Regions from separate parts of the Pseudomonas sp. G(2018) genome, predicted to be linked through region 1. Evidence: predicted binding sites of a transcription regulator. Region 1 holds the regulator's gene; each other region holds the start of a gene.

Region 1 (5,257 bases):
TGGCCCACTTGGCGCGGATGATTGCCACACCGGAAGTCGAACCGCTGGAAGAGGGTGGTGTGATTGCCATGGTCGGTCCTGCCGGCATGGGCAAGACCACTACCCTGGCCAAGCTGGCTGCCCGTTACGTACTCAAGTACGGCGCGCAAAACATCGCGCTTGTGAGTATGGACAGCTATCGTATTGGTGCCCAGGAGCAACTCAAGACCCTGGGCCGGATTCTCAACGTGTCGGTAACCCACGTCGATCCGGGCCAATCGCTGGTGCAGGCGCTGGATCCACTGCTGCGCAAACGCGTCGTGCTGATCGATACCGCCGGCCTGCAAGCCAGCGATCCGGCGCTGCGCATGCAGCTTGAAAGCCTGGCCGGGCGTGGCATCAAGTCAAAAAATTACCTGGTCCTGGCAACCACCAGCCAAAAGCAGGTTCTAACCGCCGCTTATCACAGTTACAAGCGCTGCGGGCTCGCTGGCTGCATCCTGACTAAACTGGATGAAACGGCGAGTCTGGGCGAGGTGTTGAGCCTTGCCATCAGCCATGAGTTGCCGGTGGCGTACCTGACCGATGGTCCGCGGATTCCGGATGATTTGCATCTGCCGCGTCGTCATCAACTGGTCAGTCGCGCCGTGAGCGTGCAAATGCAGGAAGAGCCCAGCGAAGAAGCCATGGCTGACATGTTCGCTGATATCTACCACAGCCCGACCAAGCAGGTAGGCTGAGGTGGCAATGAATCGTTTTTGTACCTACATCGATGGTCTGCCATGCATTGTTCCAGTTGCGAACGCGCAGCCAGTAATGTGGCCTCCGTCTATGCAAGACAAGGTAAAGAAATAATATGGGCAGCATGCATCCCGTACAGGTGATCGCGGTGACCGGCGGCAAAGGTGGCGTCGGGAAAACTAACGTGTCAGTGAACTTGTCCCTGGCTTTGGCTGAGCTTGGCCGGCGCGTCATGCTGCTGGACGCCGATCTGGGGCTGGCGAACGTCGACGTTCTGCTGGGCCTGACACCCAAACGTACCCTGGCCGACGTGATTGAAGGTCGCTGCGAGCTGCGCGACGTTCTGTTGCAGGGGCCTGGTGGCGTCCGCATCGTTCCGGCCGCGTCCGGCACCCAGAGCATGGTGCATTTGAGCCCGGCGCAACACGCCGGCCTGATCCAGGCGTTCAGCGACATCGGCGACAACCTCGACGTGCTGGTGATCGACACCGCTGCGGGTATCGGTGACTCAGTAGTCAGTTTCGTGCGCGCCGCGCAGGAAGTGTTGCTGGTGGTCTGCGACGAGCCGACCTCGATCACCGACGCCTACGCATTGATCAAATTGCTTAACCGCGATTACGGCATGAATCGTTTCCGCGTCCTGGCCAACATGGCGCAGAGCCCGCAGGAAGGCCGCAACCTGTTCGCCAAGTTGACCAAGGTTACCGACCGCTTCCTCGACGTCGCCCTGCAATACGTTGGTGCTGTGCCGTATGACGAAAGCGTGCGCAAGGCCGTGCAGAAGCAGCGTGCCGTTTACGAAGCCTTCCCGCGGTCCAAGTGCTCGCTGGCGTTCAAGGCGATTGCACAAAAGGTCGATACCTGGCCGTTGCCCGCCAACCCGCGCGGGCACCTGGAGTTTTTCGTCGAGCGTCTCGTGCAACAAACGGCAGGACCTGTGCTATGACAGCCAGCGGTTACAACCTCTACAAGAAGTCGGCGCGTGACGCGCAGTACGAGCTGATCGAGCGTTACGCGCCACTGGTCAAACGCATTGCCTACCACCTGCTGGCGCGTCTGCCGGCCAGCGTCCAGGTCGAAGACCTGATCCAGGCCGGGATGATCGGCCTGCTTGAAGTGTCGACCAAATACGACGCCAGCAAAGGCGCGAGTTTCGAGACGTACGCGGGCATCCGCATCCGCGGCGCCATGCTCGATGAAGTACGCAAGGGGGACTGGGCGCCACGTTCGGTCCACCGCAATACCCGCATGGTCAGCGACGCCATTCGCTCGATTGAAGCTAAAACCGGCCGTGACGCTAAAGATCACGAAGTTGCGGCCGAACTCCAATTGAGTCTCGACGATTATTACGGGATTTTGAACGACACCCTGGGCAGCCGCTTGTTCAGCTTCGACGATCTGTTGCAGGACGGCGAACACGAAGGGCTGCACGAGGATGGCGCGAGTGCTCATCTCGAACCGTCACGCGATCTGGAAGATGAACGCTTCCAGGCGGCGCTGGCGGACGCGATTGCCAATTTGCCGGAGCGTGAGCGACTGGTGTTGGCGCTGTACTACGACGAAGAGTTGAATCTCAAGGAAATCGGTGAGGTCCTGGGGGTCAGCGAATCTCGAGTCAGCCAGTTACACAGCCAGTGCGCGGCCCGTTTGCGGGGGCGTTTGGGAGAGTGGCGAGCGCGCTGAAGGCAGTGTGGGGGCACTGCGACGTGGCTGGTGGGGTGATGAACCGCGCCGGTCTCGATCCGCTGTACTCCAGACAGTCCTCGAGTGTTTTGCCAGATTGATTGAAATGGCGCGTCCAGGTGCTGGGCGCGTTTTAGTCTGCTTGGAGGTCGAATTGGACAAGAACATGAAAATCCTCATCGTTGATGACTTCTCAACGATGCGGCGGATCATAAAAAACCTGTTGCGTGATCTTGGGTTCACCAACACGGTCGAGGCCGACGATGGCATTACCGCCATTCCGGTACTCAACAGCGGGAGCATCGACTTTCTGGTAACGGACTGGAACATGCCTGGCATGACCGGTATCGATCTGCTGCGCCACGTGCGTGCCGATGAAAAGCTCAAGCACCTGCCGGTGCTGATGGTGACCGCTGAAGCCAAGCGCGAACAGATCATCGAAGCGGCCCAGGCCGGTGTAAACGGCTATGTGGTCAAACCCTTCACGGCCCAGGCGTTGAAAGAAAAAATCGAGAAGATTTTCGAACGCATCGGTTGAACTGCGCCACGGGGGAGCTATGGGGCATAACGAATCTTCGCAGGGTGATTTTGAATCGACCCTGAAAAAACACGCCGTCGAACTGGTCGCGAGCCTTGAGAAGGGCAGGTTCGGCGATGCTGTGCAATTGATCCATGAGCTCAACCAGACCCGTGACCGCGGCCTGTATCAGGAAGTGGGCAAGCTCACCCGCGAGCTGCATAGCGCGATCGTCAATTTCCAGATTGACCCGCACATGCCGCAAGCCGAGGAAGTGTCACAGATCACCGATGCGACCGAGCGCCTGTCCTATGTGGTCAAGCTGACCGAGGCCGCGGCCAACCGCACCATGGACCTGGTGGAAAGCGCCACGCCGGTGGTCAACCGCCTGAGCGATGAAGCCCAGGCCTTGAGTACGGACTGGGGACGGTTCATGCGTCGCGAAGTCGGGGCTGAAGAGTTCCGCGAACTGGCCCGGCGGGTCGACGGTTTCCTGGCGCGCAGCGCCGAAAACGGCCGCGCGGTGTCGAGCAACCTCAACGACATCCTGCTTGCCCAGGATTACCAGGACCTCACCGGTCAAGTGATCAAGCGCGTGACCCAGCTGGTCACCGAAGTTGAAAGCAACCTGCTCAAGCTCGTACTCATGGCCAGTCAGGTGGACCGCTTTGCGGGCATCGAACATGACCGTGAAGCGATGCTTGCCGAAAAAGATCCACAAAAACATCTCTCTCAGGGTGAAGGTCCGCAGATTCATGCCGATAAAAGAGAAGACGTTGTGTCCGGTCAGGACGATGTGGACGATTTGCTATCCAGCCTGGGATTTTAGAATTTTAGTTTTCTAGAGTTTTGGAATTTTAGGTTTTTTGGGTTTTTAGACCTGTTAGGAGCACACCATTAATGAGCTTCGGCGCCGATGAAGAGATCCTTCAGGATTTCCTGGTTGAGGCCGGCGAGATTCTAGAGCAACTGTCCGAGCAACTGGTCGAGCTGGAAAGCCGGCCGGATGATGCGGACTTGCTCAATGCAATTTTTCGCGGTTTTCACACTGTAAAAGGGGGCGCCGGCTTCCTCCAGCTCAACGAGCTGGTGGAGTGCTGTCACATCGCCGAAAACGTGTTCGACATCCTGCGCAAGGGCGAACGTCGCGTCGACTCGGAATTGATGGACGTGGTTCTCGAAGCACTGGACGCGGTGAACAGCATGTTCAGCGAAGTCCGCGAGCGCAGCCCGATCACGGCCGCTACGCCTGAATTGCTCGCGGCCCTGGCCCGTCTGGCCGAGCCGCAAACGGCTGATGAGGCCGCACCGGCACCCGTTGCCGACGTGGTTGAAGAGCCTGTCGCTGAAAGCGAATCGGGCGATATTACCGACAATGAATTCGAACAACTGCTGGACTCGCTGAACGCCGTGAAGGCACAGGCCGAGGCGCCGGCGGCTGCTCCGGCCGGCGACGGCGCTGCCAGTGACGAAATCACCGATGCCGAGTTCGAGTCGTTGCTCGACCAGTTGCACGGTAAAGGCCAGTTTGCCGTTGATGCGGTGGTGGCTCCTGCCGCGCCTGCCGCGCCGGAAGCGCCGAAAGCCGCCGGCGACAGCTCCGATATTACTGATGACGAATTCGAAGCACTGCTCGACCAGTTGCACGGCAAGGGCAACTTTGCGGTGGATGCGCTGGAGTCGGCCATCGCTTCGGTGCCAACTCCGGCAGCACCTGTCGCCGCTGCGGCCGGTAGCGACCTGATCACCGATCACGAATTCGAATCGCTGCTCGACGAATTGCACGGCAAAGGCAAGTTCACCGAAGTCGGCACCGCCTCCGGGGCTGCTTCAGGCACCAGTGCACCGGTGGCGGCACCTGTCGCCAAGGCTGCGCCGAAACCGGCCGCCAAGGCGCCCGAACCGAAAGTCGAAACTCCAGCGGCTGCTGCCGCTCCGGCTCCGGCCCGCGCCCCGGCATCGGCGCCAGCGGATAAACCGGCCAGCGAAGCCGAGACGACCGTGCGGGTCGACACCGCGCGTCTCGACGAAATCATGAACATGGTCGGCGAATTGGTGCTGGTGCGTAACCGCCTGGTCCGTCTTGGTGCCAACAGCGCCGATGAAGCCATGTCCAAGGCCGTGTCGAACCTCGACGTGGTCACGGCCGACCTGCAGACCGCGGTCATGAAGACCCGGATGCAACCGATCAAGAAAGTCTTCGGGCGCTTCCCGCGCCTGGTTCGCGACCTGGCTCGCCAGCTCAAGAAAGAGATCAACCTGGAGCTGGTCGGCGAAGAAACCGACCTCGACAAGAACCTCGTCGAGGCCCTGGCCGACCCGCTGGTCCACTTGGTG
Region 2 (5,257 bases), 120 kb from region 1:
TCGGCAGAGAAGTAGATGAGCACGTTGCGGCAGAACACGATGTCGAACTTGCCGAGGCTCGCGTAGCTATCCAGCAGGTTGAAGGAGCGGAATTCCACCCGGCTCTTGATCGGCGCCTTGATGGCCCAGCGTCCCGGCCCTTTCGGATCGAAATAACGCTGCAGCCGCTCGGGCGACAGACCGCGACCGATGGCCAGGCTGTCGTATTCGCCGGTCTTGCAGTTGGTAAGCATGGTGCCGGACAGATCGGTGGCCACGATCTGCACCCCCATCTTCAATTGCCCGACGCTGGTCCGCTCGAACTCGTCGATGGACATCGACAACGAGTACGGTTCCTGACCCGACGAGCACGCCGCCGACCAGATCCGCAGGCGCTGGCCGGGACTGGCCTTGATCGCTTCAGGCAGTACCTTGTTCTTCAAGACTTCAAACGGATAGGTGTCACGAAACCACAGGGTTTCGTTGGTCGTCATCGCGTCCACCACCATCTCGCGCAACCCGCTGCGCGGCTGGGTCTGGATGCGTTGGACCAACTCACCCAGGGACTTGATGCCTTGCTGCTCCATCAGTTTGTTGAGACGGCTCGAGACCAGATACTGCTTGTTTTCACCGAGCAAAATGCCACAGGCTTTTTCCAGGAATACCCGGAACTGTTCGAAATCCAAATTACCCGTAGACAATGCTGCCGCCTCTTAAATCGTGTTGACTGCCAGGGGCCGGACGCCCCTAGCTGATGTCTGCTGCTTTGATCCGGTCGACTACCCGGGATGCCAGGTCATCAGGACGGAATTTGGCCAGGAAGTCATCGGCACCGACTTTCTTGACCATCGCCTGATTGAACACGCCCGACAACGAAGTATGCAGGATGATATGAAGCTTTTGCATGCGAGGGTCGTTGCGGATCTCGGCCGTCAGCGTGTATCCGTCCATCTCCGGCATCTCGATGTCGGAGATCATCATCAGGAACTCTTCTTCCGGCTTCTTGCCCTCGTCGACCAGTTTGCGCAGGTAATCCAGCGCTTGCCTGCCGTCGTTCAACGCCACCACTTCGACACCGACCGTTTGCAGGCAGCGCGTGACCTGCTTGCGCGCCACCGACGAGTCATCGACCGTCAGCACACGCAACGAGAGCGCCTTGTGCTGGGTTTCGACATCGACCACGCCGACGGAAATCGCTTCCGGCGTCGGCGCTACTTCCGCCAGCACCTTTTCCACGTCGATGATTTCGACCAACTGATTGTCGACCCGCGTCACCGCCGTCAGGTAGTGATCGCGACCAGTGCCCTTGGGTGGCGGATGGATCTCCTCCCAGTTCATGTTGACGATGCGTTCCACCGAGCGCACCAGGAATCCCTGGGTCTTGGTGTTGTACTCCGTGATGATCACGAAGGGATTGTTCTTGTCCTTCAAAGCGCCGGAGCCGGTCGCCATTGCCAGATCAAGGATCGGAATGGTCGCCCCCCGGATATTCGCCACGCCGCACACGACAGGACTGGACTTGGGCATCAGCGTCAGCTGGGGGCATTGCAACACCTCCCGAACCTTGAACACGTTGATCCCATACAGCTGCTGGCCGTCGAGACGGAACAACAACAGCTCAAGGCGATTCTGCCCTACCAGTTGCGTGCGCTGGTTCACCGAATCCATTACACCAGCCATGCCCAGACTCCTACACCAACGCTAAGTGTTGTTGCGACGCACATTCATCTCTAAACGGCACGGCGCTTGCTTTTTATCTTTGTATGAACACAGAACCGACATTTTTCCGACGCCCGACCACACCCCACCGCAAATTCCTCGGTGCGTTGGCGGCTGTGTGCCTGTTCAACGCTGGCAGCGCTGCCCTTGCTGACGCGCTTACCTTGCCTGACATGCTTATCGGCGTCACCCAGGGCTTTCTTGAATTCACCGTAGAAGACTATCTGACCACCAGTCAAACGGAAGGTCGCTACGAAATCCAGGTCAACCAGCTCGATCCGCGTATGCGCATGCCGATGTGCGACAAGGAATTGACAGCCTCACTGGAGAGTCCGGCCAAGCCGTTGGGCCGGGTCACGGTCAAGGTTCGCTGCGAAGGAACATCCCCCTGGACGGTCTTCGTACCCGCTCAAGTTCGCCTGTTTCGCGACGTCGTGACCACCTCGCGACCACTGCGGCGCGCCGGTATTGTCGAGCCTGAAGATGTGATCCTGCGCGAGCGGGATATCAGTGTGATCAACCAGGGCTACCTGACCTCCGTGGACCAGGCGATCGGACAACGACTTACCCGACCAATGGTCACCGATCAGGTCATTACCCTTGTCCACCTCGAACAGGCGGAAGTCATCCGCAAAGGTGATCAGGTGGTGATCACCGCCCGCAGCGGTACGCTCAGCGTGCGAATGCCCGGCGAAGCGCTGTCCAATGGCGGCATGAGCGAACAGATCCGGGTGAAAAACCTCAACTCCCAGCGAGTCATCAAGGCGCAAGTCATCGCGCCGGGCCAGGTGGAGGTTTCCATGTAGGCGGCCATGCAGAACTCTGTGTTTCGTGAAGATGTGGCGCTGGCCATGGCTGTTCCCTAAACTGTGCCCCATGCAGGGCAAGCGCTGACGCGCGCAAGCTCATTGATAAATGGGCCTAAAGTTTTTCAGGGAATGGCCGAAAACATGGCAAGCGTCCAAATTCCCAGAGGTTTTTTATCATGGTCATCGATTTCAGCCGTTTGAACAGTTCCTCGTCATTGACGGGCAGTACACGTACCAGCGCCGCCAAGGACACCGCCGAAACCGGTAAATCCGCACCGCTGACTACCCAGGCCGAACAGGCTGGTACCGCTACAGTCGGGGAATCGGTACATCTCAGCAATGAGGCTCAACAGTTGCAGAAGATCACTGATACGCTGCGCGATCAGCCTGTCGTCGACAAAGCCCGCGTGGCCGAGTTGAAAGCAGCGATTGCCGATGGCAGCTATAAAGTCGACAGCAACCGTGTAGCCAGCAAACTGCTCAACTTCGAAGCCCAGCGCTAGGCCCCGGCCGGCGCCAGGCTTTTGGACGCTTAAAACCCAAGGCCAGCCATGCACGACACGAATCTACTGCAACTGATCACCGACGATTTTGCTCCAGCGCAACAATTGCTGGAGTTACTGCGTACCGAGTCCCTCGCCTTGCATGGTCGCGACATGTACCTGCTCGAAGATATTCTGGCGCAGAAGCAAGCCTTGATCATTTTGCTTGAACAGCATGGCCGCAAGCGCAGTGAAGTCCTTGCCAGTCTCAACCTGCCAACCAACCGCAGCGGTCTGGAGCAACTGGCCAGCCAGTCGAGCGTCGGCGAAGCGCTGCTGGCACAAAGCGATGTGCTGACCGACCTTTTGACTCAATGCCAGGCCGCCAATGCCAACAACGGCCAGTCGATTCTGGTACAGCAGGCCGCCACGGCCACTCAGCTGAAAATCCTCACCGGCGGCGAACCTCCAGCGCTCTATGACGCCAGCGGAACATTTTCCAAGCTTGTGAAACCGCGCCCGCTCAGTCAGGCTTGAGCCCGTCGATGAGTACGCTCTATCAAGACGCGCAGCATGCTGGCAAAATGCTGGCTAGCCGTAGTCAAAATTTGTCTGGAGATTGATTAACCGTGTCCAATGCCTTAAATGCGGACGATGCTCCGCAGCCACCCAAGGTGCTCAGCACGCCTCTGGAAATCTCCGGCAACCTTCGCCAACTGCAAGAAAGCCATGACCCGCTGATCATCACGTTCCACGAGCGCAGCCAGCGCTTCCAGAGCTATCTGGTGGACATTGATCGCGACAGCAACATGATTGCCCTGGACGAAATGATTCCCCGTGACGGCGAACGCTTCCTGCTGGCCGGCGAGCCGTTCAAGGTTGAAGGTTTCCATGACGGCGTGCGCATTGCGTGGGAAAGCAATGGCCCAATGACCATCGATGAATCCGCTGGCAGTCGTTGCTACCGTGGAACGCTGCCCGACGAAGTGGTCTACCACCAGCGCCGCAATGCGTTCCGCGCGGCGTTGAAACTGGCGCAACTGGTCGACGTCGACCTCGATGGCGAAAAACTCAAGGCGCCGATCAGCGGCAAGTTGCTGGACATCTCAGCCACCGGTTGCAAATTGCGCTTCGCCGGCGACATCACTGGCAGCCTGCAGCTGGGCCAGGTCTATGATCGCTTCATGGCCGCCCTGCCCTTCGGCAAGATGACCGCGCCGGTTGAACTGCGGTATCTGCACTTCGAAGAAAAGATCTCCACCACTTTCGCCGGTGTACGCTTCCACAACATGAGCGGGCTGGTGCAGCGGCAGGTCGAGCGGTTCGTCTATCAGTTGCAACGCGAAGCCCGGCGCTTCGACAAAGACGACCTCTGATATAACACGCCAACAAAAACGGGCAGCCCCTTGTGGTGACTGCCCGTTTTTTATGCCCGAGTGTTACGGCCTGGCTTCAGTGAAACTTTGTTCCCGCCCCGAATCCGGTTCTTCAGGAGGCGTATCGGTCTGCGGCTCCGGTTCGGAAGGCGGATTCTGCATCTGATCCTGAACCACTTGCTCATCGACCCGCGGATCAAGGCAAGCCACCAGTGGCGAACTCGACATACTGTCCGGCATGGCCACGTGGTGCAGCGGCGCGTCGTCGACCTGATGCAGATTGGTGACGGCTTTCGGGCGAATTCGCCACACCAGCACCAAGGCGAAGAAACTGAAGAAGGCATACAGCATTTGACTGCCGAACAACTTCATCAGCACCCCGGCCGCCAGCGGCCCAATGCTCGCCCCAACGCCATAAGTGACCAGCAGCATGGCCGTCAGAGACACCCGACGGTCGGCTTCGACATGGTCATTGGAAAATGCGACTGCCAGCGGATACAAGCAGAACTTCACCAGCGAACAGAGGAAGCCGGCAATAAAAAGCACCTCCAGTGGCACCTGCTTCATGACCGCTAAAGGCAATGCGGCAAGCGCCAGAACAAAAGCAAAAGAGCGGATCAGCAGCGCCCGATCATAACGATCGGACAGCCAGCCCAACGGCCACTGCACAACCAGGCCGGCAAAAATGCAGCTGCCCATGAACAGACCGACCTGTTCCGTGGACAACCCCTGCTGCGAGGCATACAAGGGCGCCAGACCGTAAAACGAACCGATGATCAGCCCCGCCCCCAGGACCGTACTCAACGACTGAGGCACCCGCGTGATAAAAAATCGCGGCTCCATGGGCGCCGGGTGCAGCGGTGCCGGGTGAATCCGCCGCGTCAGCGCCACT
Region 3 (5,257 bases), on a different contig from region 1:
TCGCCCTGAACACCTGACGGAACTCGGAGATTGGTTGACCCGGCTGTCCGGTCATCGACAACTGTGCGCGGTGGGTGAAATCGGCCTGGACTACTTCATCGAAACCCTCGACCGTGAACGCCAACAGTCGCTGTTCGACGCTCAACTGCAACTGGCGGCGGACTTCAATCTGCCGGCACTGATCCACGTACGGCGCAGCCACGCGGCAGTGATTGCCACGCTCAAACGATTTCGCCTGAAACGTGCCGGCATCATCCACGCCTTCGCCGGCAGTCGCGAAGAGGCCCGGGAATACATCAAGCTTGGTTTCAAACTTGGCTTGGGCGGCGCCGCCACCTGGCCGCAGGCACTGCGCATGCACCGCGTTCTGGCCGAGTTGCCGCTGGACTCGGCGGTACTGGAAACCGACTCGCCGGACATGGCGCCCGCCATGTTTCCCGGCCAGCGCAACAGCCCGGCACACTTGCCGGCGATCTGCGCGGCGCTGGCCGACATCATGGCGGTCAGCCCTGAACGACTGGCCGCCGCTAGCACCGCCAATGCCTGCGAACTGTTCAACTGGCAGTAACTGACAACCCAAAACACTTGTGGGAGCGAGCCTGCTCGCTCCCACATTTTTACTTCGATGCCTGTCAAACCCGAAACGCGCTGATCAGTTGTTTGAGTTCCACCACCTGCGCCGACAACGCGCGGCTGGCATCTTCGGTCTGGTGCGCACCTTCGGCGGTGCGCTCACCGGCGCGGTTGATCTCAACGATGTTCTGGTCGATGTCGTGGGCCACGGCGGTTTGCTGCTCCACGGCCGCAGCGATCTGCTGGTTCTGGTCGACGATCATGCCCACCGCGCCGAGGATATTTTCCAGCGCCTGCTGGACCTTTTCCGACTGGCCGACGGTGCCGTTCGCCATCTCATGGCTCACCCCCATCGCCTTCACGGCAGCGCCGACTCCGCCGTGGAGCTTGGCGATCATCTGCTCGATTTCTTCGGTCGATTGCTGGGTACGCTTGGCCAGTGTCCGGACCTCGTCCGCCACCACCGCGAAACCGCGCCCCTGCTCCCCGGCCCGTGCTGCTTCGATTGCGGCATTGAGCGCCAACAGGTTGGTCTGTTCGGCAATACTCTTGATCACTTCCAGCACGCGGCTAATGGACTGGCTGTCGCTGGCCAGTTGATTGATCACCAGCACCGATTGATCGATCTCGCTGGCCAGCGCGGCGATGCTGCCCTGCTGGGATTGCACCAGCCCGCGGCCGCTGATGGTTTCGTCGTTGACACTGTGGGCACTGCTGACCGCGGCGGCGGCACTGCGCGCGACCTCCAGAGACGTGGCGGACATCTGGTTCATCGCCGTGGCGACCTGCTCAATCTGCGTGCGCTGCCCGGCCACGGCCTGGTTGCTTTGCGCGGAGACATTCTCCACCTGACCGGCCTGGCGCTCGACCTCGCTCACGGTCTGCCCCACACGCTCGATCAGATCATGGATTTTCTTCACGGTGCCGTTGAACACCTCACCCAACTCGCCCAGTTCATCACGGCTGTTGGCGCTGAAAGTGACGGTCATATCGCCGGCCGCCACCTTGTCCATCACCCCGCCAAGGCGCTTGAGCGTGGTACGGGTCGAGGCATAGAAGCCGCCGTACAGGTAAAAAATCAATACAAACACCACTGACAGAGCGATGGCCTGCAAGATCATGTGGGTTTGATTCTGCTCCAGACGCTGCTGTAACTGAGTGCCGAGAAATTTAAGAGTGGCTTCGTTGAGCTGATAAGTCTGGTCCATCAGGACCGTGACCTGATCGTAAAAGGCCTGCCACGGCGCATCCAGCGTATCGGCCATCACCACTTGCTCTTCGAACAGCTCACTGGCATTTTTCAGTGACACCTTGCTGCTATCGGCCTGAGCAGCCAGGGCTTCTCCCGCGGCTTTGCTGGAGGCCAGTGCGTCCTGCAACTTCAACCCGTATTCGGCCTGGAGTTTTTCGATCTGCGCCAACAGTTCATCGAAACGAGTACTCGACGATGAATTGAGAAAGCCCTGTCCCAACGAATAAGAACCCATCGCCCGACCATCCCCCACCAGTTGGGTGACGGCCGGGGTGATGTTGGTTATGAGTTCAGTCAACTGGCGCATATCGCTCTGTGTGTCGCGACTCAAACCCGCCTGGCTGGCGATGATCTGGCTGAAAATCTGCGCGTTGCCCAGCAATTTACCGATCAAGGCACTTTTGCTTTGCAGCGAGCTTTCCGTTTGCTGTGCCTTGAAAGCGGCGATCATTTCATCGCGCTTACCATCAAAAACGGCGATTTGCTCCGGCTCGGTGGTCATCGCCCTCAGTCCCTGCAAACGGCTCAAGACGCTTTGCCCCAACGTACTGATCTGCGCCTCGACATTGCCGGCCTTACCCGACTGACCGAGGGCGACATTGATCTGTACCAGGTTGTTCAGGGTTTCCAGGTCCCGCCGTAAAGTCAGGCTGCTGCCCAACAGGTCGAGGCTCTGCAGTTCGACCCGGGTGCCTTGGAATTCGCGATAGGAGTCACGCACCAGATAGAAGTTGGTCACCAGCATCGGCACCAGGAACAGAACACTGATCAGGCTGAACTTCATGCCGAAGCTCAGGCGATTCATCAGCGCGACGGCGGGATAGAGCAAGCTCTTCACTGGAAGTCTCCCTTTGATTTCTTATTTTTATTGGCAGGCACAGCTCGACAGCAGATAGCCACTATTGGGCGCTATCTCTATATAGCTCAAATCACGGGAGTGTTTTGTAACTTAAGGTTAACGGCAGGCGCCGCTCTTCAGTTCGATGAATTCTCTGTGGCGAGGGACCTTGCTCCCTCACCACAATGATTTCTGCTGCACTGCTAAGGAAGGACAGTCCACAACGCAAACCCTGCATACCAGAGTACCGCCGCCCGCAGCAGCAATTCCCAGATCCGGTCGAGGTTGATGATGCCTTCGGGCCCGACCACCGGGGCCGGGATTTCGGCTGCCACCAGCCCGGCCCTCTCAATCAGTTGGGCCGCACTGATGTTCCAGTTCAGCAGCTCGTGCAACATCACACGGCTGACCGCGACAAAGTTGCCGACCAAGGCAAAACTCGCCGCCAGTAAACGCACCGGCACCCAATCGAAGGCGTGGCGCAGTTGCGCAGCGCGCTCGACCACCGCAGGGTTTTGCCCATGTTCTTCAGCCAGTGCCAGCAGCCGGTAACTCAGGGCGGCGATCGGCCCCAACAGGTAGTACCAGAAAATCACCGCGAAGAAACTCTGGTAAGCCTCCCACAACAAATGCCCTTCGACTCTCTCCAGCAGTTGCTCGCCGCTATCGGCACAGATATCGAGGTCGCGTTTGGCGACATGGGCCGCAGCTTGCAGGTCCTCCCGGCGCCAGGCATCGCGAAACGGCCCCAGGCCGCCCAGCAGATCACCACGCCCCAAGCTGTAAATCACCACCAGCAGGTGTACCGGCAGTGCCAACAGACCGTAAGCCACCGGGTCCAGCACCAGTAACAGCAAACCCAACAGTGCGACCGGCAACAGCACCAACACGACCAATACCAGCCATGGGCTTTTTGCCATACGCGGATTGGTTTCAAGCTTGTGCAACTCGCGCACCCAACCGCCATCTCGCTGAATTTGATGGCGCAGCGCCGAGAACTTCTCGATCCACACCGCCAGCAGCAACACCAGAAAACTCATTGTTTTTCCTCTTTTTCCGGCGCGGCTTTTGCCAAGGCCGAACGATAGCGTGTCCAGTCGAACGCCGGTCCCGGATCGGTCTTGCGCCCGGGCGCGATGTCGCTATGCCCGCAGATGCGCTGTGGGGTGATGGCCGTGAAGGCACTTTGAAGCTGCCGGGTCAGGGCAATCAACGCCTCGTACTGAGCATCGGTGAACGGCAGATCGTCCGTGCCTTCAAGCTCGATGCCCACGGAAAAGTCGTTACAGGTTTCCCGCCCCTCGAAACTCGAAACCCCTGCATGCCAGGCACGCTCAAGGCATGAGACAAACTGAGTGACGGTGCCGTCTCGCTCGATCAAAAAGTGCGCAGACACCCGCAGGTCGGCAATCCCCTCAAAGTAAGGGTGCTCCGTGACATCCAGGCGATTCTGGAAAAACTCCTGCACCTTGCCAGTGGCGAACTGCGCCGGCGGCAGGCTGATGTTGTGAATCACCAGCAGGGAAATTTCGTCCGTGGGTCGCGCATTGAAGTTGGGCGAGGGACACAAACGCACGTCCTGACACCAACCGCTCGCGGGGTCCAACTGCATACCGATTCCTTCAACGACGACTGTGTTGGTGCCCAGTATGCCGCGATAGCCCCTCCGGACGCGATAACTTGCCGCGATTGAGACGGAACGGACCGTCGTCAGTTCGCGGGAATCGACCAAATGCAGGCTCCAGCGCGTCAGGAACTGCGCGGATGCCTTGGGTTGCTTCACGCCATGGTTCTATAATCGAACCACTTTGTTTGTGGAGCCCGTTATGCCGAATCTACGTCTCGCTGATTTGACCGCCGAAATCGAAGCCAACGTGCGCCGCGCGTTGCTCGAAGACGTCGGCAGCGGCGACATCACCGCGCAATTGATCCCGACCGAACGCCTGGCCAAAGCCACCATCATCACCCGTGACGCCGCTGTCATCTGTGGTACTGCATGGGTGGATACCGTGTTTCGGCAACTGGACCCGCGAGTGGCGGTGCACTGGCAAGTCGCCGATGGTGAACGGGTCAAACCCAATCAGGTGCTGTTCCACCTCGAAGGCCCGGCCCGCTCGCTGCTGACCGGTGAACGTAGCGCGCTTAATTTCCTGCAACTATTGTCCGGCGTGGCCACCCGCGCCCAATACCTGGCGGACTTCGTGGCCCAGACTCAGGTGAAGTTGCTCGACACCCGTAAAACCTTGCCGGGGCTTCGTCTGGCGCAAAAATACGCAGTGACCTGTGGCGGTTGCCACAACCACCGCATCGGCCTGTATGACGCCTTCCTGATCAAGGAAAACCATATCGCCGCTTGCGGAGGAATCTCACAGGCCATCGCCGCGGCACACAAAATCGCACCGGGAAAACCGGTGGAGATCGAAGTGGAAAGCCTGGTTGAACTCAAAGAGGCCCTGGCGGCCGGCGCCGATATCATCATGCTCGACGAACTGAGTCTGGATGACATGCGCGAAGCCGTACGCCTGAACGGCGGCAAGGCCAGACTGGAGGCCAGTGGCGGGATCAACGAAAGCACTTTGCTGCCGATCGCCGAA

Evidence for each region. Region 1 encodes FliA, which starts transcription of late flagellar genes. Its sites were predicted from a motif close to CTAAAGTTTNNNNNNNNNNNGCCGNTAA; they were not measured.
Region 2: flgM (flagellar biosynthesis anti-sigma factor FlgM) is a predicted target of FliA. The motif match lies at 2,620-2,647, and genes of this name have one in related genera.
Region 3: FFS64_RS15340 (methyl-accepting chemotaxis protein) is a predicted target of FliA. The motif match lies at 2,781-2,808, and genes of this name have one in related genera.

The regions. Positions count from the first base shown of each region.
Region 1 is NZ_SCOO01000008.1:122,239-127,495, forward strand. Features, by position in the region: gene flhF (flagellar biosynthesis protein FlhF) at 1-719, shown strand, start outside; gene fleN (flagellar synthesis regulator FleN) at 836-1,666, shown strand; gene fliA (RNA polymerase sigma factor FliA) at 1,663-2,403, shown strand; gene FFS64_RS10920 (chemotaxis response regulator CheY) at 2,570-2,941, shown strand; gene FFS64_RS10925 (protein phosphatase CheZ) at 2,961-3,749, shown strand; gene FFS64_RS10930 (chemotaxis protein CheA) at 3,821-5,257, shown strand, end outside.
Region 2 is NZ_SCOO01000008.1:4,755-10,011, reverse strand. Features, by position in the region: gene cheR (protein-glutamate O-methyltransferase CheR) at 1-680, opposite strand, end outside; gene FFS64_RS10370 (chemotaxis protein CheV) at 727-1,659, opposite strand; gene flgA (flagellar basal body P-ring formation chaperone FlgA) at 1,743-2,504, shown strand; gene flgM (flagellar biosynthesis anti-sigma factor FlgM) at 2,684-3,010, shown strand; gene FFS64_RS10355 (flagella synthesis protein FlgN) at 3,059-3,526, shown strand; gene FFS64_RS10350 (flagellar brake protein) at 3,619-4,365, shown strand; gene FFS64_RS10345 (MFS transporter) at 4,429-5,257, opposite strand, start outside.
Region 3 is NZ_SCOO01000013.1:118,256-123,512, reverse strand. Features, by position in the region: gene FFS64_RS15345 (TatD family hydrolase) at 1-568, shown strand, start outside; gene FFS64_RS15340 (methyl-accepting chemotaxis protein) at 633-2,663, opposite strand; gene ampE (regulatory signaling modulator protein AmpE) at 2,867-3,703, opposite strand; gene ampD (1,6-anhydro-N-acetylmuramyl-L-alanine amidase AmpD) at 3,700-4,275, opposite strand; gene nadC (carboxylating nicotinate-nucleotide diphosphorylase) at 4,490-5,257, shown strand, end outside.